Regions from separate parts of the Clostridium sediminicola genome, predicted to be linked through region 1. Evidence: riboswitches for the same ligand, from Rfam matches in the RefSeq annotation. Region 1 holds a riboswitch; each other region holds the start of a gene.
The links. A riboswitch is a leader RNA that binds a small molecule or an ion and turns the genes downstream of it on or off. The one in region 1 is predicted to bind lysine.
Positions count from the first base shown of each region.

Region 2: another riboswitch for lysine. It lies ahead of ACQ3F0_RS08275 (Na+/H+ antiporter NhaC family protein); the one in region 1 lies ahead of ACQ3F0_RS22045 (aspartate-semialdehyde dehydrogenase).
Region 3: another riboswitch for lysine. It lies ahead of ACQ3F0_RS07470 (transporter substrate-binding domain-containing protein); the one in region 1 lies ahead of ACQ3F0_RS22045 (aspartate-semialdehyde dehydrogenase).

Region 1 covers NZ_BAABMF010000020.1:4,612-14,746, reverse strand. The annotation lists gene hslO (Hsp33 family molecular chaperone HslO) at 1-319, opposite strand, end outside; gene ACQ3F0_RS22055 (class I SAM-dependent DNA methyltransferase) at 357-1,094, opposite strand; gene ACQ3F0_RS22050 (alpha/beta-type small acid-soluble spore protein) at 1,205-1,468, opposite strand; lysine riboswitch at 1,915-2,081, shown strand; gene ACQ3F0_RS22045 (aspartate-semialdehyde dehydrogenase) at 2,426-3,418, shown strand; gene dapA (4-hydroxy-tetrahydrodipicolinate synthase) at 3,448-4,338, shown strand; gene dapB (4-hydroxy-tetrahydrodipicolinate reductase) at 4,342-5,094, shown strand; gene ACQ3F0_RS22030 (flavodoxin family protein) at 5,105-5,680, opposite strand; gene ACQ3F0_RS22025 (pyridoxal phosphate-dependent aminotransferase) at 5,692-6,849, opposite strand; gene dapD (2,3,4,5-tetrahydropyridine-2,6-dicarboxylate N-acetyltransferase) at 7,170-7,880, shown strand; gene ACQ3F0_RS22015 (single-stranded DNA-binding protein) at 7,917-8,645, opposite strand; gene pdaB (polysaccharide deacetylase family sporulation protein PdaB) at 8,852-9,616, opposite strand; gene ACQ3F0_RS22005 (alpha/beta-type small acid-soluble spore protein) at 9,842-10,075, shown strand.
Region 2 covers NZ_BAABMF010000003.1:322,228-332,362, reverse strand. The annotation lists gene ACQ3F0_RS08300 (amino acid ABC transporter substrate-binding protein) at 105-944, shown strand; gene ACQ3F0_RS08295 (amino acid ABC transporter permease) at 1,057-1,704, shown strand; gene ACQ3F0_RS08290 (amino acid ABC transporter ATP-binding protein) at 1,839-2,579, shown strand; gene ACQ3F0_RS08285 (argininosuccinate synthase) at 2,778-3,971, shown strand; gene argH (argininosuccinate lyase) at 4,085-5,398, shown strand; lysine riboswitch at 5,509-5,677, shown strand; gene ACQ3F0_RS08275 (Na+/H+ antiporter NhaC family protein) at 5,797-7,521, shown strand; gene ACQ3F0_RS08270 (hypothetical protein) at 7,727-8,059, opposite strand; gene ACQ3F0_RS08265 (MFS transporter) at 8,202-9,428, shown strand; gene ACQ3F0_RS08260 (GerAB/ArcD/ProY family transporter) at 9,586-10,135, shown strand, end outside.
Region 3 covers NZ_BAABMF010000003.1:148,454-158,588, forward strand. The annotation lists gene ACQ3F0_RS07445 (glycosyltransferase family 2 protein) at 1-392, opposite strand, end outside; gene ACQ3F0_RS07450 (hypothetical protein) at 408-2,582, opposite strand; gene ACQ3F0_RS07455 (hypothetical protein) at 2,598-3,524, opposite strand; gene ACQ3F0_RS07460 (NAD-dependent epimerase/dehydratase family protein) at 3,499-5,715, opposite strand; gene ACQ3F0_RS07465 (DUF2304 domain-containing protein) at 5,702-6,085, opposite strand; lysine riboswitch at 6,334-6,515, shown strand; gene ACQ3F0_RS07470 (transporter substrate-binding domain-containing protein) at 6,625-7,470, shown strand; gene ACQ3F0_RS07475 (amino acid ABC transporter permease) at 7,638-8,420, shown strand; gene ACQ3F0_RS07480 (amino acid ABC transporter ATP-binding protein) at 8,438-9,178, shown strand; gene rarD (EamA family transporter RarD) at 9,345-10,135, shown strand, end outside.

The DNA.
Region 1 (10,135 bases):
CTAATTTACCTTTATTATTAGCTGGTAACTCTACATTAGGATTTCCAATATATCCTTTAACGCTTGCATTGGAGTAGCTTGTAACAACTAATCCTTCTGCTGGTCCTCCTCCATCCATTTTTATTGTCAAAACATCCTTTTCACTTTTTAGCATAGATCCCATTAAAGCTCCCGCTGTTAACAATCTTCCTAATGCTGCTGATGCAGTTGCAGCGCACTTATGCTTATCGGTAGCTGTAGCAACTAATTCTGTTGTTGTAGCAGCAATAATTCTTATTTGACCATCTTTTGCCAATGCTTTTATCAATTTATCTGACATTTATATTCCCCCTGTTTTTCTAAGCTAGTTTTTATTTTTATTTCGTTAACACGTAAGTTATTCTCTCAGTTTTATCATTAACTTCATCATCAGTATAGTTGTCCAACTTTGCATTTACCTCAAATCCAACAGAACTTATCATGTTTTCCAAAAATTCTTCTTTATAAGCTCGTTCTGTATGGTATTCGTCAAATCTCTTATAATCCTCTTCATTCTTTATAAAAAAAGTTAAATACATATTTACGATATCATTTTCAAAACTATTATCCCATATATAAACAACATCTTCATTGTCATATGTATAAAGATTATTCCCTAATATCTCTGAAAGTTTAAAATAAGAATTGATATCAAATATAAAAACGCCATCATCATTTAAATGATTATATACCCCTCTAAAAAACTCTTTTAAATTATTACTATCTGTAATATAATTAGCCGAGTCTAAAGCACTGGTGATTAAATCAAATTTTTTATTTAATTTAATCATTGTCATGTCTTGACAAACGAAATTTGCTTTAATATTTCTAGTTCTAAACTTATTTTCAGCTTCCATCAACATATCACTTGATAAATCCAACCCCCATGTATGTTTAAAATATTTTGTTACTTCTATCGTTAAATTCCCTGTTCCACAAGCAATATCTAAATAATTGTCAAAACACACACATTTTCCTTTACATATTTCAAATATTTTTTCAGCCCATTTACAATAGTTTATATCTCCATAGATTAGACTATCATAAATATAAGCAAACTCTTCATAACATTTCACAATATCCCCCCAGAAAGAATAGCTATTATATTTATATTTACTTTTACATTTACTATACTCTTAAATAAATATAAATAATAACTATATAAAAATCAAGATTATATTTAAACTTATTCTTCTCTTCTATCAATCTTTTGAATTTCTGAATTTTTGGGTATGTGCAAATCTCTTTTCCTTTTAGTCATCATACCTCCAATTCTACCTGTTTCTTCAGCAGTTAATGCACTCCATCCTACTTTATCTACCTTTTCCTTTAGGCCCAATTCTTCCGCAATCTCATATTTAACTTTTTCTCGCAATTTTTCTAATTGTGTCAATTCTTTATTTGACCTTATCTTAGCTTTAATAATTTTCTTTAAAGGTGTTTTTGCCATATTTATCTCTCCTTGTAAAAATTCAATTATTATTTTGCCCGTAATTGTTTATTTTATACAAGCAGACTCGCCATTTTTATAATTTGTGAACAAAAACGCTTCGCAATTTATAGTTGCCAGTTGACAGTCTACAGTTGACAGTAAAGGATGATTTTCTTCCAGAAAATCTTTAACTAAACCTTTATCTGCTTGGCAGAATAGAATAAGGATCTTTTGCTGATACAAAAGTAATTAATTTATCTTTTAGTTAAATTAAAAGCTTTCACATAAGTGAAAGGTGTCCTTAACTGTCAACCGTTAACTAGTTCGTAATTTATTTCAATCGTAAATATAATTAACAATTAACATAAGAAAATTTTTTTTACATTTAACCATTGCATAACATTTTTTTTTATGTTAAACTATTCTTTAATAAACTGAATAAATATAAATAAACATTACTATTTTACCATGGTAGAGGTGCTACTATCAAAAGTACTTATATTAAGTTGGCGAACGAAGATATATAAGGAAAGGGATATTAGCCGAAGGGTGTGAAGTGCAAATTTATTCCCTGGGCTTACAGATAACATTTGTAAGACTGTCACGAATCAAGTGGAGTGCTACAAGGTACACAATTTGTTATCTATAGAAGATGCGGAAAAGTGTTCCTTTCCTCGTCTTTTTTTATTATACTAATTTATAATAATAGATAACAATTAAAAGTTTTTTATAGTAGAGTATTATATGTTTCGTACGAATAATTATTCTTACTTTTTTATATTTATACATTAATTGTGATAAAATTTATTTTGAAATTTAATTTAACTAATTAAATAAATAACTTATAATAGTAATGTATAGAAAATCAAATAAATTAACAATTAAATTAAATATTAAAAAATTTTAATAATATTTCTTTAATTTATGTACATGTCTTAAAGAAGTAGAATATAAAACTATTAGGAGGGCTTAATTATGACTTATAATGTTGCAGTAGTAGGCGCTACTGGAATGGTTGGAATGAAATTCTTAGAGGTATTGAAAGAAAGAAATTTCCCTATTAAAAATCTATATTTATTTGCATCTGCCAGATCAGCTGGAAAGGTATTAAAATTTAACGGCAATGACTATATAGTTGAAGAATTAAAAGAGGATAATATAAAAAGCAAAAAAATTGATATAGCTTTATTCTCTGCTGGTGCATCAATTAGCAAGGAGTACGCACCAATATTTGCAAAATATGGCGCAGTAGCAATTGATAATAGTAGTGCTTGGCGAATGGACCCTGAGGTTCCTTTAGTTGTTCCTGAAGTTAATCCTGAAGATATTAAACTTCATAAAGGAATTATAGCCAATCCAAACTGTTCTACAATTCAAGCTGTAGTTGCGTTAAAACCATTATATGATCAATACGGTATCAATAGAATCGTATATTCAACATACCAAGCAGTTTCTGGTGCAGGTGTCGAGGGATATAAAGACTTAGAAGATGGCAGAAAGGGGATAGCTCCTAAAAAATTCCCTCAACCAATTGCTGGTAATGCTCTCCCTCATATTGATGTATTCTTAGATAATGGATATACTAAAGAAGAAATGAAAATGGTTAATGAGACAAGGAAAATTCTTCATGATGAAAATTTAAAAATTACAGCCACTGCCGTAAGAATCCCAGTATTTTATGGGCATAGCGAGAGTATTAATGTTGAATTAAAAAAGAATTTTGAAATAAAAAATATTTTTGACCTTTTCCAAAATTCTAAAGGAATAATACTTAAAGATAATGTAGATGAACTTATTTACCCTACTCCTTTAGAATCTGAAGGCCATGATGAAGTATACGTTGGAAGACTTAGAAGAGATTTTAGTGTAGAAAATGGTATCAATATGTGGGTAGTAGCTGATAATATCAGAAAAGGTGCTGCTTCAAACACTGTCCAGATAGCAGAATGTTTGATTAATAATTACTAAACAACAAATAATAAAAAAAGGGTGGTTTTATGAGTTTATTTAAAGGTAGTGGTGTAGCAATAGTAACTCCTTTTAAAAATGGAAATGTTGACTTTAAAAAGCTTGAGGAATTACTAGAATGGCATATAAGCTCTGGTACTGATGCAATTGTAATATGCGGAACAACCGGCGAAGCTTCAACTATGTCTTTACAAGAAAAAAAAGAGACTATAAAATTTACAGTTGATGTTATTAACAAGAGATTACCAGTAATTGCTGGAACAGGATCTAATAATACAGCTTCAAGTAAAAGTTTAAGTATGTGGGCTGAAAATATAGGTGTAGATGGTTTATTATTAATTACTCCTTATTATAATAAAACAACACAAAAAGGAATAATAGCTCATTATAAAGAAATCTGTACTGCAGTATCAATTCCAACAATTGTTTATAATGTTCCTTCAAGAACTGGTTTAAATATTGAACCTGAAACCATGTTAGAATTATCAAAAATTGAAAATATCATAGCTATAAAAGAAGCTAGTGGTAATATTGGTCAAATCATGAAGATGAAGGCCCTTTGTGGTGATAGTGTTGACTTATACTCTGGAAATGACGATCAAATTATTCCTTTGTTATCATTAGGTGGTTTAGGTGTTATATCTGTTGCTGCTAATATACTTCCAAAAACTTTCCATGATATCTGTTCTTTATACTTTGAAGGAAAACATAAAGAAGCTACTGAACTTCAATTAAATTATATACCATTAATAAGCTCGTTATTCATAGAAACAAATCCTATTCCTATAAAAACAGCTATGAACTTAATGGGGATGAAAGTTGGCGACCTTAGATTGCCTTTATGTGAAATGGATGAAAAGAATAAAAAAGTTTTAGTTAATGAATTAAAGGAAGCCAATATTGGTATAAAGGAGATTTAATATATGATTAGAATACTCATGGTAGGCTGTTCTGGCCGAATGGGCAAAGTTATTTCTAGTGCTATAGAACAATTTAATAATCTTTCTATAGTAGCAGGTATAGATAAAAATAAAACTAATGGATTTGATTATCCTATTTTTGAAAATATATCTGAATGCACTGTAGATGTAGATGTTATTCTAGATTTTTCAAGACCAGATATATTAGAATCTTTATTAAAATATTCACAAGAAAAATCATTACCACTTGTTTTATGCACAACTGGTTATACTGATGAACAATTAAGTGCTATACAAAAAATGAGTACTAGTATTCCTATGTTTAGATCAGCGAATATGTCTATAGGAATCAATGTAATCAACAATGTATTAAAAAATATTAGTGCTATGCTTTTTGAAAACTACGATATAGAAATTATTGAAAAACATCATAATCAAAAGGTAGATGCCCCAAGCGGAACTGCTATTCTTTTAGCAGATACAATTAAAGAAGCTATACCTGAAGAAACAATGTATGTACATGGTAGAAGCGGTATCTCAAAAAGACACAATAAAGAAATTGGTATTCACGCAGTCCGAGGCGGAAGTATTGTTGGTGAACATAGTGTAATATTTGCTGGCCAAAGCGAAGTAATTGAATTAACTCACCAAGCCACTTCCAGAGAAGTATTTGCTGTAGGTGCGTTAAAAGCTTGTGAATTTATGGCAGGTAAAGATCCTGGAATGTATTCAATGGACAATATTATTAACAGCTAAGGGGTTTCCCTTAGCTGTTTTTTATCTTCTTATTTGATACTATTTTACGAAGTATCTCTTCTCTTATTTCACCATTTTCTATCACTGGATTATGTTTAGTATTATAATACTTGATAACATCAACAGTATTTACACCTAATTCCTCAATTGACATTGCCATCCCATTAATAGTATTACCCATAAATTCTTCATTTCTCCCTTTACAAACACCCACTAATATCGCTTTCTTTCCACTGGGCAATCTACTACTCCATCCGCCCTTGTAATCATTAAGACAAAATGTTCTATCAATCAAAGCTTTCATTTGGGCAGTCATATTATAGTTATAGGATGGTGATGCAAATATAAATCCATTTGCAGTTTTCATTTTTTCAATTATCATTGAGACTCTATCGTCAATAACACATATACCATTTTCTATACAATACTCACACCCACTACATGTATTAATGTTTCTACTATCTAAAATAAATTTCTCAACATCAATACTAACTGTTTTGAGAGCTTCTATAATGTAATCCACTAACAAATCAGTGTTTTTACCTTTTCTAGGACTCCCTATAATTGCTATCCATTTTTCTTTCACCTTGTTACACCTTAATTCTTAATCGTACTCAAAAATTCTTGAAGTTTATCAAGTGCTAAGACAAGTTGTTCCATAGAATAGCAATAAGAAATTCTTATATAACCTTCTCCTCCGTCACCAAAAGCACTTCCAGGCACAATAGCTAATTTTTTTTCTCTTAATAGCTTCTCACAAAATTCATCAGAAGTCATGTTGAATTTTTTTATTGAAGGAAAGATATAAAAGGCCCCGTTTGGTTTACAAACTTCAATATCCATTTTAATTAATCTATCATAAACATAATCTCTTCTCTTTTTAAATTCACTCTTCATAACCTCTACATCACCTAATGCATTCTTAAGACCTTCTAAAGCTCCATACTGAACTATAGATGGTGCACAAGAGACATTGTATTGATGGACTTTAATTATTTGATTCATAATATCAGAATGAGCACAAACATAACCTAACCTCAACCCTGTCATTGAGAACATTTTTGAAAACCCACTAACTAATACTATCCTTTTTTTAATATCTTCAAATTGTGCTATAGAATAATATTCATCCTCATAACACATAGAACTATATATTTCATCACTTATAACTACTATATCTTTATCTTTAATAACTCTGTATAAATCATCTCTATCTTTCTTTGATAATACTGCTCCTGTAGGATTTGTAGGGAAAGATAAAACTAAAACTTTAGGTTCTTCTTTTTCGATTACTCTTTTTAATTCTTCTACATCAACTGTAAAATCAGAATTTAACTTATAATTTATTATAGAACCACCTAATAATTTCACACAACTTTCATAAGCAGGATAAGCTGGTGTAGGTATGAGAACTTTATCCCCTTTATTTATCAATGCCGTAAAAGTCGATAAAAGCCCCTCACTCCCACCAACTGTTAAACATATCTCTTCTGAACCATAATTTATTTCAAAATCTTTTAACAAATAATTAGATATTTCCTCCCTCAACTCTACTAAACCCGCATTTGAAGTATACGTTGTTTTATTTACGTTTATTGCCTCAATAATTGCATCTTTTATCTTCTTTGGCACATTGAAGTCTGGTTGCCCTAAAGTTAGAGATATAGCCCCTTCTACTTTAGCTACTTTATTGAAAAATCTTCTTATTCCTGAAATTTCAATGTTTTTTACATTTTCTGATGAAAAATCTCGCATTTGTATTTCGCCCCATTCTAAAGACAAACATTACATAAACTTAATCTAAACATGTCTAAACTCTCAAACATTTGTGAGTTTTAGACTTAAACAGATTCATAGTTAAAGCTGTTTGTCTAAATTTAATCTTTTCATAAATTTTACACTAATCTAATATAGAATGTCTAGATTAAATTAGTAGTTAACATTATTTATCCATATTTAATAAAAAAAATTGTTCTTTTCTTAGAATATATCCGTTATTTTACATAATATGTCTGTATAATAATCATAATATTTATTATAATAGGGAATGAATAGGTTAAAAGGAGGACTTTATAATGAACTATGATTTTACTAATCCTTATGAAATAGCTCGTTTCATAAAGGAAGTTGAAAAAACTACGCCTGTTAAAGTTTATGTAGACGGGGACTTGTCAAATTGTGACTTTGGAAACATAGATGTTTTTGGAGAAAAGAGTTTTTATGTTTTATTTGGGGAAAATGATGAAGTAGAAAAATTCTTAGAGAACAATAAAGGTAAGATTAACAAATTTAAACTTGAAAATGACAGGAGAAATTCTGCTATCCCTATGTTAGATATAAAACACATAGATGCTAGAATTGAACCAGGCGCAATTATTAGAGATAGAGTCTCTATTGGGAGTAAAGCCGTTATCATGATGGGAGCAGTTATAAACATAGGTTGTGAAATTGGTGAATCAACAATGGTTGATATGAATGCTGTACTAGGTGCTAGAGCTAAATTAGGAAAGCATGTTCACTTAGGCGCAGGCGCTGTAGTTGCTGGTGTATTAGAACCACCAAGTGCTTCACCATGCGAAGTAGGTGACAATGTTCTTATAGGTGCAAATGCAGTTATATTAGAAGGTGTTAAAGTTGGTGCTAACTCTGTAGTAGCTGCTGGTTCAGTAGTTGTTGAAGATGTTCCAGAAAATGTTGTTGTTGCAGGAACTCCAGCTAAAATAATCAAACAAGTTGATGATAAAACAAAAGATAAAACTCAACTTCTAGATGATTTGAGAAAATAATAAAAATAACGTAAAGGTTTTAACCTTTACGTTATTTTATTTTGCAATCTTTTCATTTTCATTCATGCAATAATCGTCATATTCATTGGATTCATCATTATCCTCATGATAATCTCTACCGAAATTCATTTCTTCCTCGTATTCATTGTCATCTGCTCTTTCTAATTTTGAAATCGAAACTTCATATGCTATCTTCGTAATTACATCATCTTCATCGACTTTTTTCTGATACTCTCTACTTTGAAGCCTACCCCATATTTTTATATTGTCGCCAACCTTTAGTGTTTTACAGAACCTTGAATTTCTTCCCCAAGATATTGTTGGTATATAATCTGATTTATTATAAGATCTATTTACCGCCAATAAAATATCTGCAATTTCTCTTCCAAAAGGTGTTGTCCTGTAAACTGGTTTTTTACAAACATATCCATTCAAGAATATCTGATTTGGATTTTTACTTTTTTCAACCAATGGTTGAATATCTCTTGTAAAAACTGTTAATATCAATCTATTTGCTCCTGATATATATTTGTTATAAGATCTTAATTGCCCTTCAACTATAAACTGTTGACCTTTCCTAATATCTACATCAGCAAGCAATCTCTCAGATACAGTGATTGGTAAAATATCTATTGAGTCACTTAATCTTGGAACTCTCATCTTAAAAGAATAAAAACCTTCACCAAACATCTTGTGACTAAATTCTAATTCACTTATACAAACACCTTCAAGATAAATCTTATTATTCTGCATTAAATTATTCATGTAACCCCTTCTCTCCCTTAGTTTTTTTTTATTTTATCTTACAAAGTTAATTTATTCATGAAAGAAAATAAATATTACAATTTATATTAATTTTATAATTATATCAATTATTTAAACATTATATAAAATCGTGAGCACTCTTCCATTAATTTACATAAATATATTATAATACTTATTTTAAAGATATTCAAGATTTATTTTAAAAATTAATCGTTCTTTATTTGTTTTCCTGAATAATCAATATAATAATTCTCTTTATAAATCAACTCTGAAATTGTAACAAATTCATATCCTTGCTCTTTTAATTGTTTTAAAATTTTAGGTAAATTTTCAGGAGTAAATTTTGCAGCATTATGAAAAAGTATTATAGATCCCGGCTTGGTCTTCTTCATAACTCTATTATATTCCAAATTTGCCCCCTGCTCTTTCCAGTCAATGCTATCTACATCCCACTGGATACAGAAGTGATTTGTACTTTCTACACCTTCAATTACACTATTGTTATAAGCCCCACCTGGGCATCTAAATAATGTTGTTCCTTCTCCTATTAAATTTTTTATTTTAGAATCTGTAAGATTAATCTCCTTTACCATATTACTCTTAGATATATTAGTCATGTCAGGATGAGTATCTGTATGGTTTCCAATCTCATGCCCTCTATTATGTATTTCTTTAGTTTCATCTGGGAACTCGTCCACCCATCTGCCAACTAAGAAGAATGTCGCTTTAACATTGTATTCATCTAATATATCTAATATTTTTATAGTATTATTAGCCCCCCAACTTGCATCAAAAGAAATAGCTATTTTTTTATCCTCTCTATCCACATAATATATAGGTAATTTTTTATTCGTATTAAAAAATACACCTTTTGTTCTATAATTCAATGATATAGAAATTGATAGAATAGCTATGACAACAAAAATATAAATTAAAATTTTCTTGTTTTTTAAATATTTCAATCCTTTCATTTTTCCTCCTATTATTCATTTCTTAATAATTTATATAAAACTCAAAATGAATTTATTACAAAAATATAATTTTATTCAATTACTTTTTATTAATACAAGCTAATTACTTCCTAATTTGCCTTTAAACTATTAGTATAAATACTTTTCCCCTTCATAAACTATAAATACAAGCATTATAGAGATTGCCCTTTTTATCAATTCTCTATAAATAAAGGAGGAAAATTAATGGCTTTAGGACAAAGCGGAAGCGGAAGAACACAAATTGTTCCAGAAACTCACAAATTGTTAGATAACATGAAATATGAAATAGCAGAAGAATTAAACTTAGGTGTACACCAAGGTTCTGAAGATTATTGGGGAGAAGTCACTTCTCAAAACTGCGGAAAAGTTGGGGGAACTATGACAAAACGATTAGTAAAATTGGCTGAAAAAGAAATGCTAAATGGTAAAAGACCATAATTTTTTTTAAAAGCACCGAATAATTTCGGTGCTTTTTATGTTATAATATTTTATATTATT
Region 2 (10,135 bases), on a different contig from region 1:
GATGAAATTGTGTATAAATATAAAAAAATATTGCATAAATATAAAGTTTGTTATATAATAAGTGCAAGGAAAATAAAAAGTTTAAATACAGGGGGAAAATTAACATGAAAAAATTAATTACAATTTTATTAACTCTTGCAATGGGGACAAGCATTTTAGTGGGATGTGGAAGTAACAATAAAAATAATGCTAATGAAAGTGATAAAGCATCAGGAAGTGCTCAAGAAGGTGATATTTCTCTTTCTAGAGTTCAAGATTTAGGAAAGATTACAGTGGGTCTTGATGATTCATATCCACCAATGGAGTATAGAGATGATGATAATAAACTTGTTGGGTTTGATATAGATTTAGCTGAAGCTATAGGTGATAAGATGGGGGTTGAAGTTGAGTATGTGACAACTGAGTTTAGCGGGATTTTACTAGCACTTCAATCTTCAAAATTTGATATGATATTATCTGCATTAAGTATCACTGATGAAAGAAAAGAAAGTATTGGATTTACAGATGCATATGTACAAGGTGGTCCAATATTAGTAACTTTAAAGGATTCTGGTATTGAGAAAGCAGAAGATCTTGATGGTAAGGTTCTTGGATGTCAAATGGGTTCTACTGGACAAAATGCAGCTGAAGAAAGTTTGAGTTTTACAAAAGAATTGAAAAAGTATAGTAAAATTACAGAAGCTATTATGGACTTAAAAAATGAGAGAGTAGATGCAGTAATTATGGATGCTCAAGTAGGGGGATATTATTTAGCAAAAGATACTGATAGTGATGTATTTAAAGTTCTTGATGAAATGGTAAATGAAGAACCAATGGGCATTGGATTAAGACAAGAAGATAAAGAATTAACAGAATCTATTAATAAGGCCATTGCAGAGTTGAAAGAGGACGGAACATTATCAAATTTATCTCAAAAATGGTTTGGTTACGATGCTTATAAGTAAAAAAATTAACTTTTGAAATAAATATATCTACCCTTGTATGTATTATATAAGGGTAGATGTTCTGATATATAGATAAATTAAGCAAGTCATAAATTAACTGGAGGAAAATATTATGGATTTAGAATTTCTAATAAAAATACTTCCAATATTATTAAAGGGAAGTATAATGACAGTTCAATTAACAGTTTTATCTGTTTTTATAGGTAGTGTTATAGGAATAATTTTTGCACTAATGAAGATATCAAATAATGTATTTATATCTAAAATTGCTACTTTTTATACATGGATTTTTAGAGGAACACCTTTGTTATTACAACTATTTGTATTTTATTATGGATTGCCAGTTGTAGGAATAAAGTTAGAACCTTTTTCAGCAGCTTTACTAGGCTTAAGTTTAAATTCTGGAGCTTATATGGCCGAAATTATAAGGGGTGGAATAATATCTATCAACAAAGGTCAATTTGAAGCGTGTAAAGCAATGGGATTTACTTATTTTCAAACAATGAAAAGAGTCATCTTACCTCAAACATTCAAAAATATTATACCAGCAGTAGGAAATGAATTTATTACTATACTTAAAGATACATCATTAGTTCAAGCAATTGCTATGGAAGAATTAATGAGAAGTGCTCAACTAAGAGTATCTGCAACAGGGAGACCATGGGAACCATACTTAGTTGCTGGGTGCTTATATTTATTCATGACAACTATTTTTACAGTAATTTTCTCTGGAATTGAGAAGAAATTATCGGTATACTAGAGATAAACCTACGCAAACTTAATCTATACATGTCCAAAATCTCAGACATTAATGAGTTATGGACATGTATAGATTAGTAGTTGGAGTGGTTTATCTATAACGTTGAGCTTTAGCACTTTAAAGGGGGAAATAAAATGGAAGATTTTATAATGATAGAGACAAAAGGGTTATCTAAGAATTTTGGAAGTTTAGAAGTTTTTAAAGATTTAAATGTAAAGGTACATAAAGGCGAGGTTCTTGTAATTATTGGGCCTTCTGGTTCAGGTAAAAGTACATTTTTAAGATGTTTAAACCATTTAGAAGTACCAACTAATGGAGAAGTTTATGTAGAAGGTGAAAAGCTAGATGTTAAAAATAAAGTAAAAATGAGAGAGACAATTGAAAAAATGGGTATGGTTTTTCAAAATTTCAATCTATTCCCTCATATGACGGTAATGGGGAATGTTATAGAAGCACCTATAACTGTAAAGAAAGAAGATAAAGAGAAAGTTATTAGTAGAGCTGAAAAAATAATTGAAAAAGTTGGTCTTAAGGATAAAATGGAAGCTTATCCATCAAAACTATCAGGTGGACAAAAACAAAGAGTTGCAATAGCTCGTGCTCTTAATATGGAACCAGATATTATGTTGTTTGATGAACCTACTTCAGCACTTGATCCAGAACTTGTAGGAGAGGTTTTAAATGTAATGAAAGACCTAGCAAAAGAAGGAATGACTATGGTGGTAGTAACTCATGAAATGGGATTTGCAAAGGAAGTTGCGGATAGAGTAATATTTATGGATGGGGGTAAAATTGTAGAAGAGGCACATCCTGATATAATATTCAATAATCCTAAAGAGGAAAGAACTAAGGAATTTTTAAATAAAATACTGTAGGAACAAATACATATACGTTCATATACAATAAAAAACTCTAGATGTAAAAGTCTAGAGTTTTTTATTTGAAAAATATTTATGTATATTTATAAATTTTTATTGCATAATTATAAATTATGTAATATAATATGTATAAGAAATCAAACAAATAAAAAAATAAAATTATTTATATATAATATTTCGGGAGGGAAAATAATTATGAAAGAAAAAGTGGTTTTAGCATATTCAGGAGGACTAGATACTTCTATAATTATTCAATGGTTAAAGGAGAATTATGATTTGGATGTAATTGCTTGTTGTATAAATGTAGGACAAGATGATGATTACGAAGCTGTAAAAGAAAAAGCTATAAAATCTGGAGCGGAAAAGATTTACGTAGAAGATTTAACAAAAGAGTTTATAGAGGATTATGTATTCCAAGGTTTAAAAGCAAATGCTAAATATGAAGGTAAATATTTACTGGGAACTTCTTTTGCAAGACCTTTAATGGCTAAAAAATTAGTAGAGATTGCACATAAAGAAGGAGCAAAATATATTTGTCACGGATGTACTGGTAAAGGAAACGATCAAGTTAGATTTGAAGTTGGAATTGCTTCTATTGACCCTACAATAAAGATAATAGCTCCTTGGAGAATATGGGATATAAATTCAAGAGAAGATGCTATTGACTATGCAACTTCTAAAGGAATAGAGATAACTGTAACTAAAGAAAAAATTTACTCAAGAGATAAGAATTTATGGCACTTAAGTCATGAAGGTGGAGATATTGAAGGGTTACAAAATGATCATAAGAGAGACATGTATCAAATGGTTACACCACCAGAATTAGCAAAAGATGAGCCAACATTTGTAGAAATAAACTTTGAAAAAGGTATTCCTACAAAAATAAATGGTGAAGAAATGTCACCAGTTGAAATAGTTAAAGTTTTAAATAAAATTGGTGGAGAAAATGGTGTTGGAGTAGTTGATATGGTTGAAAACCGTCTTGTGGGTATGAAATCTAGAGGGGTTTATGAGACTCCAGGTGGTACAGTACTATATGCTGCTCATCAAGAATTGGAAGAAATCACAATTGATAAAGATACATTACACTATAAATTTATGATAGCTCAAAAATATGGAGAGCTTGTATATAATGGACTATGGTTCTCAACTTTAAAGGATTCATTAGATGCATTTGTGAGTAAAACTCAAGAAACTGTAACAGGTTGGGTTAAATTGAGATTATATAAAGGGAATATTATGGTAGCTGGAAAATCATCTCCATATGCATTATACGATGAAGGTATATCATCATTTGGAGCTTCTGACTATGACCATAAAGATGCCGAAGGATTTATTAATCTATTCTCATTGCCTAGCAAAATAAGAGCTTTGAAATTTGATAAATAAGTTAAATATGCTACAATGATATTAATAATTAGTTTATTGTGCTAGCTCAAATTTTTGACTAGCACAATGTTTTTTTTAATAATAATTAAATGAAAATGGAAAGGATGAGATAGATGAAACTTTGGGGCGGTAGATTTAAAGATGAAGAAAGTAAGTTAATGGAAGATTTCAATAGCTCTTTAAGCTTTGATAAGAAACTTTATTTTCAAGATATAACAGGAAGCATGGCTCACGTAAAAATGTTATCAATTCAAGGAATCATATCTGAGAGTGATAAAGAAAAGATATTAGAAGGGCTTAATTCAATCTTGGATGATATAAATAATGAAAAACTATTAATTGAAGGGGACTATGAAGATATACATAGTTTTGTTGAAACTAATTTAATTAAAAAAATTGGTGATGTAGGTAAGAAACTTCATACAGCTAGGAGTAGAAATGACCAAGTAGCTGTAGATATGAAGATGTATTCAAGAGAAAAAGCAAAAGAAATAATTGAAAATGTAGCCCTACTTATGGATACAATGAAAACTGTTGGTGAGAACAATCATGTAATGATGCCGGGTTATACTCATTTACAGAGAGCTCAGGTTGTTACTTTTACGCAGCATATTATGGCTTATTATAATATGTTAAAAAGAGATAAAAAAAGACTTGAGAATGCAGTGGATATTTTAAATGAAAGTCCTTTGGGATGCTGTGCTTTGGCAGGAACTACATATAATACAAAAAGAGAGTTAACTGCTAAAGAACTTAAATTTGATAAACCTGTTGATAATTTTATGGATGGTGTAAGTGATAGAGACTATTTATTAGAGTTGATGTCAGATTTCTCTATAATAATGATGCATTTGAGTAGGTTAAGTGAAGAATTGATATTATGGAGTAGTAAGGAATTTGATTTTGTAGAAATAAGTGATGCATATTCTACAGGTAGTAGTATAATGCCTCAAAAAAGAAATCCTGATGCTGCTGAATTGATTAGAGGAAAAACAGGTAGAGTATATGGTGACTTAATGAGTCTTTTAACTACAATGAAGGGTATACCACTAGCTTATAATAAAGATATGCAAGAAGATAAAGAACCTTTCTTTGATGCTTCTGATACAGTTCTTAAATGTATAAAGATTATGAATGAAATGATTAAAACAATTAAAGTTAAAGAAGATAATATGTATGCAGGTGTAAAGAAAGGATTTTTAAATGCTACTGAAGCTGCAGATTATCTTGTGAATAATGGGATGCCTTTCAGAGATGCTCATGGGGTAATAGGATCTATAGTATTGTATTGTGAAGAAAATAAAATTGCTATAGAAGATATGAAATTAGAAAAATTAAAAGAGTTTAGTGATTTATTTGCAGAGGATATTTATTCATTTGTTGATTATAAAAACACTTTATCAAGGGGAATAAAAAAGGAAATGTAATTTTCTATGTCCTTGCTATAACTCTGATAAAATTTAATAAAATATTGATTTTCAATTGACATGCTATGTTTTTTGTTATAGAATCAGTTTGGTATTAAAAATTGAATAAATATTTAGGTAGAGGTGCAGTAGTTATAAGTACCAAAGTGGAGGTAAGCACAGTGAAGCTTTGGAAAAGGAATTATTGCCGAAATATATAACTAATGCTTTGATGTTATGTATTGGGCTTGTATACAATATATACAAGACTGTCACGAGTCGTGGAGAGCTATCATTCATTGATTATAAATTTGTTTTTGTATTTAAATGTTTTGAGAATCTCTCAAAACATTTTTTTTGTTTTCTCTACTAAATTTATTCCTTTTTAAACTATTAACATAAATTAAGGGGGAAATATTATGAAAAAACGTAGTATATTTATTACTACATTAGTTTTAATGCTTGTTATGGTTTGCACAACGGCATTTGGGGTTGAACAAGCAGTTAAAGAAGCTAACGCTGCAAAATTTGGACTTTGGACTTTGTTACCACCATTAATTGCTATTGTACTAGCGTTTATTACTAAGAATGTTGTATTATCACTTTTTATCGGAGTATTTACTGGAGGAATTTTACTTAATATAAATGGGTTAAATATTTTTTCAGCAATGTTTTATGGTTTTTTAAGAGTTGTAGAGGAGATACTAGCATCACTAGCGGATTCATGGAATGCAGGAATTATTCTTCAATGTCTTGCAATTGGTGGTCTTATAGCATTAATAACAAAAATGGGTGGAGTAAGAGCTATAGCAGAAGCATTAGCTAAAAAAGCAAAAAGTCAAACAAGCACTCAATTGATTACATGGTTCCTTGGTTTATGTGTTTTCTTTGATGACTACGCAAATGCTTTAATAGTTGGTCCTATTATGAGACCAATAACAGATAAAATGCGAATATCAAGAGAAAAATTATCTTTTATTGTAGACTCTACTGCAGCACCTATTGCAGGTATTGCATTAATATCTACTTGGGTAGGATTTGAGTTAGGTGTAATTAAAGATGGATACGATTCTATTGTAGGGTATGCTGGAGCAGTAGTTAAACCTTATAATATATTTATAGAAACAATTCCATTTAGATTTTATAATATATTAGTTTTAGTATTTATAGTATGTACTGCAATATTTCTAAGAGAATTTGGACCTATGTTAAAAGCTGAAAGAAGAGCAAGAAAAACAGGTAAAGTATTAAGAGATGGTGCAAAGCCAATGGTTTCAGATGAATCAACAGAGATGGAACCTGTTGATGGTACTAAACTAAAAGTATCAAATGCATTAGTACCAGTTTTAGTTCTTGTAATTGGATCATTTTTAGGATTTTATTACAATGGGTATGTAGCTATTTCAGGTGGCGAAGATACTGCTCTTATTGAATTATTAAAGAATAGCCCTGCATCAATGTTGGCAATTCGTGAATGCTTTGGAGCATCTGATGCTGCTATAGTATTATTCCAAGCTGCGTTATTAGCAGGTATAGTTGCAATGATTATGGGTGTGGTTCAGAAGATATTTACTATCAGTGAAGCAATTGATACATGGGTAGTAGGTTTGAAATCAATGCTTATTACAGCGGTTATTTTACTATTAGCATGGTCATTAAGCGGAATAATCAAAGAATTAGGAACAGCTATATTTATAGTTGATAAGGTGTTAGCAGTGAATTTTCCTGCATTCTTATTACCATCATTAATATTTGTATTAGGTTCTATTATTTCTTTTGCAACTGGAACTTCTTATGGAACAATGGGTATTTTGATGCCATTAACTATTCCTTTGGCATATGCTTTAGACCCAACACATTCATATATGGTTGTTGCAATTAGTGCTGTACTAACAGGTGCAATTTTTGGAGATCACTGTTCTCCAATTTCAGATAGTACAATCTTATCATCTATGGGATCTGCTGCAGACCATATAGATCATGTTAAGACGCAAGTTTTCTATTCATTAACAGTTGCAGCTGTAACAATATTATGTGGTTATATTCCAGCAGGACTTGGAGTTTCAATTTGGATTCTTTTACCTGTAAATATTTTAATCATAGCTTCTATCGTTAGATTTGTTGGAAAACCTGTAGAAGCATAATAATATGATAGAGATTTTAATCAAGAGTACTGAATAATTTCAGTGCTCTTTTTGTTATTCAAACCTAAACTCTAAACTCTTAACTAATATATATGTCTACATGTAACTTTTTACTTTATTCTAATGTTAAACTTATTTTATATAAAGTATTAGGTAAATGATTTTTAAGAGGTAGAGGTAAAATCCTAAAAAGTTCAAGTGCTTTTCAGGATTTTTTCTCTTCTCCAGCACCTATATAGGTTAATGCTGTTCCTAACACAATAATCCATTCTCCTATAAGTATTTTATATGTTGATTGAAGATTCTTTATATCATGAGTATTTTTTATGCAGCATCTTAGTAATAAATATTCCTTCAAAATTGCTATAGCTAAAATAAGTCTTCCAACTAAATATAGAAGTCTTATTGGTTGTCTTAAATTATCTGGGTTACATCCTAAATCTTGTTCTTCATTTTCTTTATGTTTAATTTCACAAAGTTCATTTTTCTCAAGAGAGATTGCTTTTAGGAAAAGTGAGTCTGCTAATAATTCAAACAAAACTACTAGCTTACCTAATTTGAAATATGGTTATATATGGATTTTAAACTCATAAGAATAAAGAATACATCTTTGTATTACTATTGGAATAGTAATAAGGGAGTGTTATAATGATATTGCTATTCGTGATGTATAAGGATGAATGAAACTAAAAGAAAAGAATCTATATCAAGAAAAAGGTGGCAAAACATTGAATAATTTAGCAGTTATAAATCAAAAAAAAACTAGTAATCTTACAAGACTTATAGCAGTATCTATAGGACACTTTATTAATGATTTTTATATGAATCTTATTCCGCCAATATTATTTTTATTCGCAAACAGTTTGTCTTTAAGTCTAACACAGCAAGGATTTATAGCATTTGTAATAACAAGTAGTGGTACATTTGCGCAACCTATTATCGGTAGTTTTGTGGACAAGTATGGGAGAACATATCTTTTAATTATATCTATATTATGGATAGGTATTTGGATGAGTTTAACGGGAATAGTTACAAATTATTATTTATTTCTTTTAATAGTTTTTATGGGCGCATTAGCATCCTCGTTATATCATCCTTTGGGAAGTGCTACTGCAATCATGTTGGGCAATAAATCAAGAGGGAAAAGCATTTCTATTTTTATGACTATTGGTGGTTTTGCTGCATCCGTTACACCATTAATAACTATACCTATAGTAAAAAACTATGGTACTGATAAGCTAATTTATTTTATGATTGTTGCATTTGTTACTGCAGGATTAATGTATATTTTACAAGTTCATAAAATTGAAATTACAACTAAAGTAAAGAAAACAAAAGATTCTGAGGAAAAGGCTAATCATTTTTCACTAAAATGGATATCAGTTATAGTTTTTATAGCTACAAATAAATTTTTTATTGTAAGGACATTTTTGACTTTTGGAATACAAATATTAGTTTTAAAAAATGTTGATATAAAAATTGCCGGAATAATACTTTCTTCATATCTCTTTATGAATGCTGCTGGTACGATTACAGGTGGGTTTTTAAATGATAAATTTGGTAGTAAGAAAGTTATACAAATTTCAAATGCGTTAGCTCTTATAATAATATTAATGATAATTTTTGGCTCAGGGATGATTTCTATGATTGCTTTTATATTTTTAGGATTTACTTTTAGTTGTACTAATGCAGCCAATATTGTATTTACACATGATTTAATGCCAGATAAAAAGAACACAGGAACAGGTCTGATTATGGGACTTTCAGGAGGGATAGGTGGACTAGGAATATTTGTGTTTGGTAAGTTAGCAGATCATTTGGGGTTAATCTCAGCAACACCTTTTGTACTTATACCTGTAGTAATGGTGAATATACTATTATTGTTTATACCAAAAAAAGTAGCTTAGTAAGCTTGTGTGGTGGATTGATTTTTTTATAGTTTGTATTGCATATCTTGTAGGAAGAATATATTTATTTGGTATCTGGTTAAACTATAGTTAAGTTTAATTGAATTATTTGATGATAAAGGGATAATTTATTAACTATAGATTGGGGAATTAAATAATGAATAAAGAAGTTATTTCCGATAAACAAGGAGTATCGCTTGTAACTCTTTTTATAATTGGGGAATCTAGCATACTGGTATCTGGTATAACAGCAAAAAAAGAATTATGGTTGGCTATTATTTTTGCGATATTTATGGTATTACCTTTTATATTTTTATATAGTAAATTATTTAATGTTTCCACAGATAAAAATTTGTTTGAAATAATTGAGATTACCTTTGGAAAATTCATTGGAAAGGGGATAATCTTAATATATACTTGGTATACTTTTGATTTAGCATCTTTAGTTCTAATAGACTTGGGTCAATTTATAAATATTGTTAATTTGGATAGTACCCCAATAATTGTGATAATTATATGTATTATGATTCTATGTGCTTGGATAGTAAAAGAAGGAATTCTAGTTATGGGTAAGTTTGGGGAATTATTCTTGAATGTACTTGTCATTTTATCTATTTTTGGAATATTATTACTCGTTCCTAAGATGAACATAAATAATCTTCGTCCTATATTATATAATGGGATTAAACCGGTTATTAAAGGTGCTT
Region 3 (10,135 bases), on a different contig from region 1:
ACGCTATCTTTCAAGAACCTTGACCCAATCACAATATCAGGAACTTCGTAGGAGTTAAGGTCTTTGTCCATAAGACAATCATAGATTGTCTTTATATTACAAATATCATGTTGTCCATCTGCATCTAACTGTATAACATATTTATATTCTTCTTTATCAGCATATTTATACCCCACTTGTAAAGCTGAACCATATCCCAAATTACATACTTGATTTATAATATTTACATTAAAGCTTCTTACTACTTTTTCTGTATTGTCTTTTGAACCATCATTAATAACTAGAATATCAGCAATTTCATTTATCCCAGCTCTATGAATTTTATTTAACACAATCTCAATACTTTCCTCTTCATTATACGCAGGTATCATAATTAACAATTCTTTTTTCATCTTAATCACCCTTACCTATCTATCATCACTATTTGCATTTGCTCCGTAATTTATTGAAAAATTGTTAAGTGCATACTCGTTTTGTTCAATTCTATATACTAGAAATTCATCATCCTCATAGTAAACACTCATCTCTTTAGGAAAATATTTCTTATATTCTTCAGCCCAATAATATATTTTTGACATAAGGATTCTTCTATCCTCTTTATAATAAGCATTGTCTTTTTTACCCTTTTCAAGAGGTTTTTTTGCATCCTCGTAAGTAACCATATCTCTATTAACTATTTCTTTATCATTTTGATAGAATATATATCCATACAAATTTATAGGTCTTTTCTCTATATAGATAAACACATATTTTGTAGGAATTTTTATTTCTATATCTTCATTCCAGTTCTCTTGTTGCATAATAAAATCACTTAATTCATAGTGATATCCGTTATTCTGTATTACGCTCGTATCATTTACTGGAGAAACTATTGTCCATTTAAAATCATTATATTTTTCCATAATCTCACAATCAACTAACATTGCACCTTTGGTCTGAAAATAGTAAAAAGGAAGTAAAGGACGTACAAGCCCAAACTTTACAATAAACAAAAGAAAAACTGGAATTGCAATAAAAGTTACCACTGATCCTATTTTTTTTATTTTAGCTAATACCCTATATAATATTTCAAATGGTATTGCTATAAATATTGTTGAGAAATAATTTAAAAAAATAGCCACTCTCTTAGGTTCCATCACTGTAGGAATATTTAATGGTCTGCACAGCATTAAAAATATCAATAATAATCCAAAAATTCCAAAAGACAACTGATTTAGATTTTCTTCATTGTTGTTTCTTAATGCTATAAGAAATATACTGTGAAATATAGTTAAAGCTATTAAAATCAAAAGAGTGTTCATTATCCTAGTATCTAAGAATGCATACTTAGTAATTTCCTTCCTTGCTTCTCTTTTAAAATTATGCCAATCAGAATAAATATACATTTCTTCTAAATTATAATCTATTATTTCATCAGTGTTTTCATCACTATCTTCGTACTCATTTCCTTGTATTACACTAACTGCCCAATTCATTGATTGTTCCATTTTATGCCCCATAGCAAGTCCAGTTGCTAGAGGGGCTATAGCTACCACCGCACTTAAAACACCACATAATATTAACTTTATTAATAATTTTCTCTTAATAATTCTGTATAAATACGCAATACCTATGGATACGCATAAAACTAGTGCAATAATCGATATATAAAAATGTATACTTATTGTCATTGACAAACACATACCAAATAATATCAAGTTTCTCATTTTTTTATCTTTTAAGTAATCTAATAGAAATATCGCCATAGGCATTAACAAAATCATTCCATATTCTTGTGGAATAGAGAATTGGTATCGATAAATTGACTCAACAACATAAATATTAGCTAATGAATATACCATTAAAGCAAGTAGTGCTGCATATTTAGATTCCAATATTTTCCTAAGTCCAAAATATAGCATTGTCATAATCAGTATCATTGATACAATTCCGAAAGAATTTATAACTCTAACAGCTTTAAATCCAAAAATCACTGAAATTGCAGATATAATATTGTGAAATCCATGTGGGTAAACACCTGATGGAAATATATTACCGCCTATAAGAGATTGAATCCAGTACAGATGAACTTCCTCATCAGGAGCTGCCAAACTCACAAAATTGATGCTATTGTAACTATAGTAGTATAAGTTGTAGCACATTATTGATAAAAAAATAATCCACTCAAGTTTTTTACTACTGAATAGTTCTTTTCCAAAAGATTTTAAGCTTAATCTGATGTTAACTAATTTTCTTTGTAAAAATAATTTTACTCCGTACTCTCCATCCAATAAGTGTTTGATTGTATCTCTGCTTTCTTCATATATCTTTTTAGCATTTTTTTTATCTAAAATAATTCTAATAAAAAGAGTCATACATAATAAAGTAATTATTAAAACTAACTTATTAAATATATTTAAGTAAGCCAGTATGAAAACAATATTTATTACATAAAAATTTCCTACCACTAAATACATTACAAATCTTTTAAATATGTTTTCATCTTTTGCAATAGGCTTTATCATAAAGGACGTAACTAGTATTATTAAAATAAAATAAGCTATAAAAACATTAACTAAGTCAATTATACTTTGAATATGCAATAGGACACCTCTTTCCTAATGACTAAAAAAACGTACCATTTCAAACATTTCATGATCTAAATGCACATCAGATTTTTTCAATTTTTCCAATAGTAATAAAAATTTATTTCTATTCTCTGTGGTGTAATAATATCTTAATCCAGCTTTGTAACTTGCTAATTCATCTTCATTGTTAACAAGTGCTTTTTCAACCCAAACTTCAGCTTTTTTCTCATCACGCACTTGAAGCAAAATACAAACTAATTTATTATATAATTCTCCCGAAACTTCAGATGGTAAGTGTTTTTCCATTGTTAATACCAATTTTTCAAATAAACTACAATAAATCCTTTGCTCTGCTGATGATAATATATTTTGTGATAAAAAGTTATCTAGAAAATCTATATATTTATTGCATAGTTCACTATTTTCCATATCCTTATAGTAGTTATCTCTTAATTCTTTTTCATTTATCTTGAATTCATTAATAATATCAGAAATTGCTGATGCTGCATAATGGGATACTTCACTATCTCTGTGTTCTAAAGCTTTCAATAATGCTTTTTCAGAGCCACTACTATCTTCCCTTACTACATCAAGAAGTAATTTTCTTACACTATTTTTATCAGAAACTATTAAAGCATCTTCAAGCGCAACTTTGTTTAATGCACTTTCCATATTCGCTTTTGATATTACTTTTATTTTTTCCTTACTAAAACTTAATTCTTTTAAGTTAATTTTACTTTTTTTTCTTTTAAAGTATATTTCATATACAATCCATGAAAAGAATAAATATAAAGGCCCTACTAATGGACATATGATGATAAAAAGACTCATCATGATTCCACCAGGTAAATCTTTTATCATCCATTTAAAAAACAAATATACAAGTGCAATAATAAAATTAATCAACAAAATATAAATAATTATATCAATTTTATCTATTGGGTAATTGTCCAACATCGCTACCACCAATTCCTAAAATTTTCTTTAATCTATCAATAACAAATGAAGCCTCTTCTTGATTTGCATTAGTCAAAAGAATATATGTTTCATTATCACTATTTAAACCTATATAATCCGTATCCCTAACTTGTTGTTTCAACAAAGAGTAAAATGCTTCTTCGGATAAATGCTCATTAGCTTTTACCTTTACTAATGTGAAATCAACTAAATTCTCTTTTTTACCATACATATATAAATTAAGTATTTTTCTAAATGATTCAGTATCCATAACATCGCCGAATTTCCTGTTATAAGATTTATTTATATTTTCCATATACTCATATGCTTTACCCATTGTTCGCTCAACAAGTTTACATAGCACACCAAAAATGTTTAATTCATAAAGGTTATTATTTTCAAAAGGTATTGACCAAATCATAATAATTGTCTGTAATTGTCCATCCTTATAAGTTCCTCCAGCCATCATAGGGTAATCAGGATTCATATCATTGTTTACGTATATTTCTCTCCTCTTTAGTTTTGCATACATATCCATATGTGAAGTTATTTTTACTGACTTTTTCATTTTCTTTGCTTTCTCAGAAGATGCCGCCATTAATCTACAAAATTCAGTATTTTTGTCACATGTGTAGATAGTTACATCACGACTATTCATTATTTCGCCTATAACTCCAACAGATTTAAATACAACACCTTCTGGCTCTATCGCATCTAATTGTGATACAATATTGTATATCTTAGCAAAACTATCTTTATAATTTATAAGCCTTTTTTCGTATAAACTCTTAACTTCAACATTACTATTATTTATATCTTTAATATTTTCAAGTTCTAATAGTAAATCTTCTATTTCGTCATTTAAATCTTCATCTTTCCTCTTGTATTTATCCTTTAAATATCCTACTAAAATACCTATAGTGAATATTTCAAGAATCCAAAGAATGATATTATCTCCATCAAAACCAAAATATTGACTATTCCATGACAATACAATATATATTTTCCCTATAATACTAAGTAAAACAGAAAATATAGCTTGTACATATCCATAGATTATGGCAATAATTATCACATATAATAAATAAACATCAATTATCTCATGAAAGCTTAACCCTTTAGTAAGAATAATAAATAATTGCAGTATTAAAAAAAAGAGTGCGTTTTCAATTAATGGGAAAATTTTACTCCTTGTTCTATCACTAAATTTAAACAAATTGTTTGCCAAAGATAGTTTTCCTTTATTTTTTTTATTTTCGTCCGTTACATCAGTCCATTTCTTTTCTATAACTCTAAATACATTTTTTATTCCATTTTTTATATCATAATTTTCAACTTTCCCTAGTTTTTTAGTGTTTTCTGATTGGTACTTATGGTTATATTTATTATTTGAAAACTGCATTATATCAATTTCAATTTTTCCACCTGTTATTTCTTCTAATATCTCCACCAACTGCTTTTCTGTAAAAGTGGAAGTATCTTGAGCTGTTATGTGGTATATTGTATTTTCCATTGAATCTTTGTCTATAATTCTATTTATATATTCCACAACACTATCAACATAAATTAAGTTATGTTGAATATTATAAACTCTAACAGTTCCGCCCTTTATAACATCTTTACATATGCTTGTACATATATTATCTTCTAAAACTTCATCTTTAAATTTTCCATATACTTCACTAACTCGAGCAATACTTACAGCGAAATTGAATTCTTTATGATAAGTCATGCAGATTTTTTCACCCATTAAAATTGCTTTATCACGATTATTTACAGCAATTGGCTCCGTATCTTCTGTAATTATATTTTCTGAATTGCCAGAGAATATAGAGCATGAAGAAATATATATAAATTGTTCTAGATTTAAGTCTTTACAATAAACCATAACATTAGTTATACCTGCTATATACTTTGAAGCTTGTTTAGATTCATTTTTCCAATCAAACCCCTTATCTAATGCACCAGCAAATATCACAGTATCAGGCTCAACACTCATCAATATATATGAGATACTATCATTGTCATAGGCAAAATTGTACTCTTGAAAAACCTCTACCGGTTTTGCCCTACCCTTTCTAACATTACCAGTTACAACAAAAATCTGATGATCTTCTTTTTTCAATCTTGAAATTAAATTTAAAGTAAATACATTATAATCTCCGAAAATTAGTATTTTAATGAGAATCAACCTCCTCACTATTTAACTTCAATTTTTCTTTTAACTTTTCATTTTCAGTATTTAACAAAGCAACCTGCATAAATAATTCTCTGATTTGATTACTTTGAATGGATATAACAACGGTGTTTTTTAAAACAATAAATAATAATCCTATATATCCAATCAAGAAAATAATAGAAGGAGGATACCATATTCCTAACGAGTCTGCTATAACTGTAATTATTGAAGGAAAAAAACCTAGTATTATTGCTGCAACGCCAATAATTAACCATAATACTGACTGAGATTCAGTCATATTTTTATTTACCATTAATTTTAAAACAAAAATAATTAATATGATTCCTGTTAGTACAGCACCGATATTAACCAAAATACTCATAAGTATCATCTCATTTCTAATTTTTACATCATATTCCAGTATAATTTTACAAATTACTTAATTACATTGTATCATAAATTTTAGTTCATTTAAAATATGGATTATAGATACGAAGTATTGAATCATTTACATAAAATCTAATAAATGTAATAAAAACTAGAGTTTTATGAAGAAAGTGCAATTTTTATTGACATGTTCATAAAAGTGTTATAATATATGTATATCAATTTAATATGACCTCACTTTTCAGGTGAGGTAGAGGCGCGATATTTAACAGTCCCTAGTGGAGCTTGAGGAGCATTGATACTAAGGAGAAGGAAATGTCGCCGAAGCAAATAATACTCTCAATGTTATTTGCTGGGTCTGTAGTTAAGAACTGCAGGACTGTCTTAATAAACTACCCGTTTTATTAAGGTGTGCTATCTCCATTAGGGAAAGATGAGGACTAAAAAGCAAATTTAGTATTTTGCGACCTGAGTTCATCTCAGGTCGTTTTTTATTTTACAAAACTTAAACAAAATATCAAGGGGGAAAAAATTATGAAAAAAAAGCTATCACTATTAGCAATGGGGTTATCAGTATTTATGTTATTAACAGCATGTGGATCAAAAGGAAATACAACAGATACAAAAGCATCTGAGGAAACACAAAAAGAAACTTTAAAGGTAGGTCTTGAAGCTGGATATGCACCATTTAACTGGACTCAAATGGATGATTCAAATGGTGCTGTTAAAATTGATGAAAGTTCAGAATTTGCAGGCGGATATGATGTAGAAATAGCTAAAAAAATAGCTGACAGTCTTGGAAAAGAGTTAGTTATAGTTAAAACAGAATGGGATGGACTTGTACCAGCATTACTTTCTGAAAAAATAGATGTAATTGTTGCAGGTATGTCACCAACTGCTGAGCGTAAAGAAACAATAGATTTCTCAGACAATTATTACAAATCAGATTTAGTTATGGTTGTTAAAAATGGTGGAGCATATGATGCTGCTACTTCTATTCAAGATTTTAAAGGAGCTAAAATAACAGCTCAATTAAATACATTTCACTATACTGTAATTGATCAAATTGAAGGTGTTGTTAAAGAACAAGCTATGGACAACTTCCCTGCAATGAGAGTTGCTCTTGAAGCTGGCATGATTGATGGATATGTGTCTGAGCGTCCAGAAGGCGTTAGTGCTGCAGCTGCAAATGAAAACTTTAAAATGGTAGAATTCACTGATAAATTCGAAACATCTGATGATGATACAGCAGTAGCTGTAGGTGTTGTAAAAGATAGTGAATTAACTGAAAAAATAAATGAAGCTTTAGCTGGTATATCTGAAGAAGATAGAACAAGCATCATGGATAATGCTATAAAAAATCAACCAGCATCTAACTAAAGATCATTTTAACCCAGCTGCATTTTTAGACAAACCACTTCAACTAATAATTTATACATGTACCATAACTCCCAATTACTAGAGATTTTGGAACATGTATAAATTGAGTTTACGTAAGGTTTATCTATTATGTAGCGGGTTTTATTATATTTTCAAGGAGGAATAAAATGACTATTGATTGGATAGTAAAAATTGTTTCAGAAAACTGGCCAATGTTTCTTCGTGGAGCTGGTGTAACACTTTTAATTTCTATGACTGGTACTATTTTAGGTTCTATCATAGGTTTATTAGTAGGGGTTATACGTACTATCCCAATGCCTGAACGAGGACTAAAAAAAATCATTCTTAAATTTATTAATATTTTACTTTCTATTTATATAGAAGTTTTCCGTGGAACACCTATGATTGTACAAGCGATGGTAATTTATTATGGATCTGCCATAGCCTTTGGAATAAATATGAATAAGCTGTATGCCGCAATTTTCATTGTTACTATTAACACAGGTGCTTATATGTCAGAAATCGTCCGTGGAGGTATTGTTTCTATAGATAAAGGACAATTTGAAGCAGCTCATGCTATAGGTATGAATCATATTCAAACTATGTTAAACGTTGTTCTACCACAAGTAATTCGAAATATTCTACCTGCTACCGGAAATGAATTTGTAATTAATATAAAAGATACTTCTGTATTAAATGTAATTGCAGTATCGGAATTATATTTCCAAACAAAATCAATTGCTGGAAACAATTTTAGATTTTTCGAATCATTCTTTGTTGCATGTGTACTTTATTTTATAATGACCTTTACAGTAACAAGAATTTTACGTTATTTCGAAAGAAAATTAGATGGTCCGGAAGATTACATTATGTATGCTAATCAAATGCAAGTAGAAACACCAGAGGATATGTTGCATAGAACAAAAGGTAATGATGAAAATAAATATTAGCCGAAGGAGGAGAAAATATGGAAAAAGTGATTGATATTCAACATTTAAGTAAATCCTTTGGAACTCATGAAGTATTAAAGGATATTGATTTTTCAGTAAATAAGGGAGAAGTGGTTTGTATCATTGGTTCTTCTGGCTCTGGTAAATCAACCCTTCTTCGTTGTGTTAATCTTTTGGAAAAGCCAAATGGTGGTCAAATCATCTATCATGGTGAAAATATTTTAGATGATAACCATAATATATATGAATATCGTACAAAGCTAGGTATGGTATTTCAACAATTTAACTTATTTAATAATCACAATGTTTTAAATAATTGCATAGTAGGACAAATAAAAGTTTTGAAACGTTCTAAAGAAGAAGCGGAAAAAGTAGCAATGAAATATTTAAGAGTCGTTGGAATGGAGCAATTTGTTAATGCAAAACCAAAACAATTATCTGGTGGTCAAAAACAACGTGTAGCTATTGCTAGAGCACTTTCTATGGAGCCGGATGTTATGTTGTTTGATGAGCCAACATCAGCTCTTGACCCTGAAATGGTAGGAGAAGTTCTTAAAGTTATGAAGGAACTTGCAGAATTAGGACTTACTATGTTAATAGTAACTCATGAAATGGAATTTGCTAAAGAAGTTGCTGATCGTGTAGTATTTATGGATAAAGGGGTTATCGCTGAAGAAGGCGATGCCAACACAATCTTTAACAATCCAACTCAAGAACGTACTAAAGAATTCTTAAAACGTACTTTAGATCAAGTTTAAAAAGAAGGACTTTATTTAAAAGTTCTTCTTTTTTCTATACCTAAACAGGGATTGGAAACAATAGACAATTCTCTATTACAAACTATCACTCTACTTCATAATGGTATAAAAGCCCAGAAGGTCTAGCTATAATGTCTTTAACTGCTAAAAGGAGGTACAATATTAAATGGACAAAAAAAAATTATCTGGATATATTTATGTGTTCACTTCTTATTTAATATGGGGTATATTGCCGATTTATTGGAAACAATTGTCGATTTTAAGCTCTGTAGAATTATTGGCTATAAGAATTATTATGGCAACTGTTTCATTCATAGCCATTGTTTACATTACTAAAAATATTCATTTTATCGATTATTTAAAGAATAAGAAGACACGCCTTCAGTTATTGTTATCATCATTTTTTATAGCAATTAATTGGGGAGTGTTTATTTATGCAGTAAATTCAGGGTACGTTGTACAAGCTAGTCTTGGTTATTATATTAATCCTCTAGTCAGTGTGTTTTTAGGGATTTTTATACTGAAAGAAAAATTATCAAAAATTCAATACTTTGCTATATTTTTAGCTCTCATTGGTGTTTTATATATGGCCATCAGTCATGGACAATTTCCATGGATATCACTATTATTGGCTTTTAGTTTTGCTTTATATGGTCTATTGAAAAAGTTATATCAATTAGATTCATTAAATAGCTTACTAGCTGAGATAATATTTTTACTACCCTTTATGATATTTGCCTTAGCTTTTGGCGATGAAAGAGGACAATGGGTATTATCCTCCAGTTTGTATGAGTGGATTTTTATTCTATTGGCCGGTGTTGTTACCATTGTTCCATTATATCTTTTTTCTGAAGGAGCAAAAAGGATTCCCTTATCAGCTGTTGGTTTCTTACAATATATTGAACCAACACTTATGCTCACCATTGGTGTACTTTTATATGGCGAAGCGTTTACTTT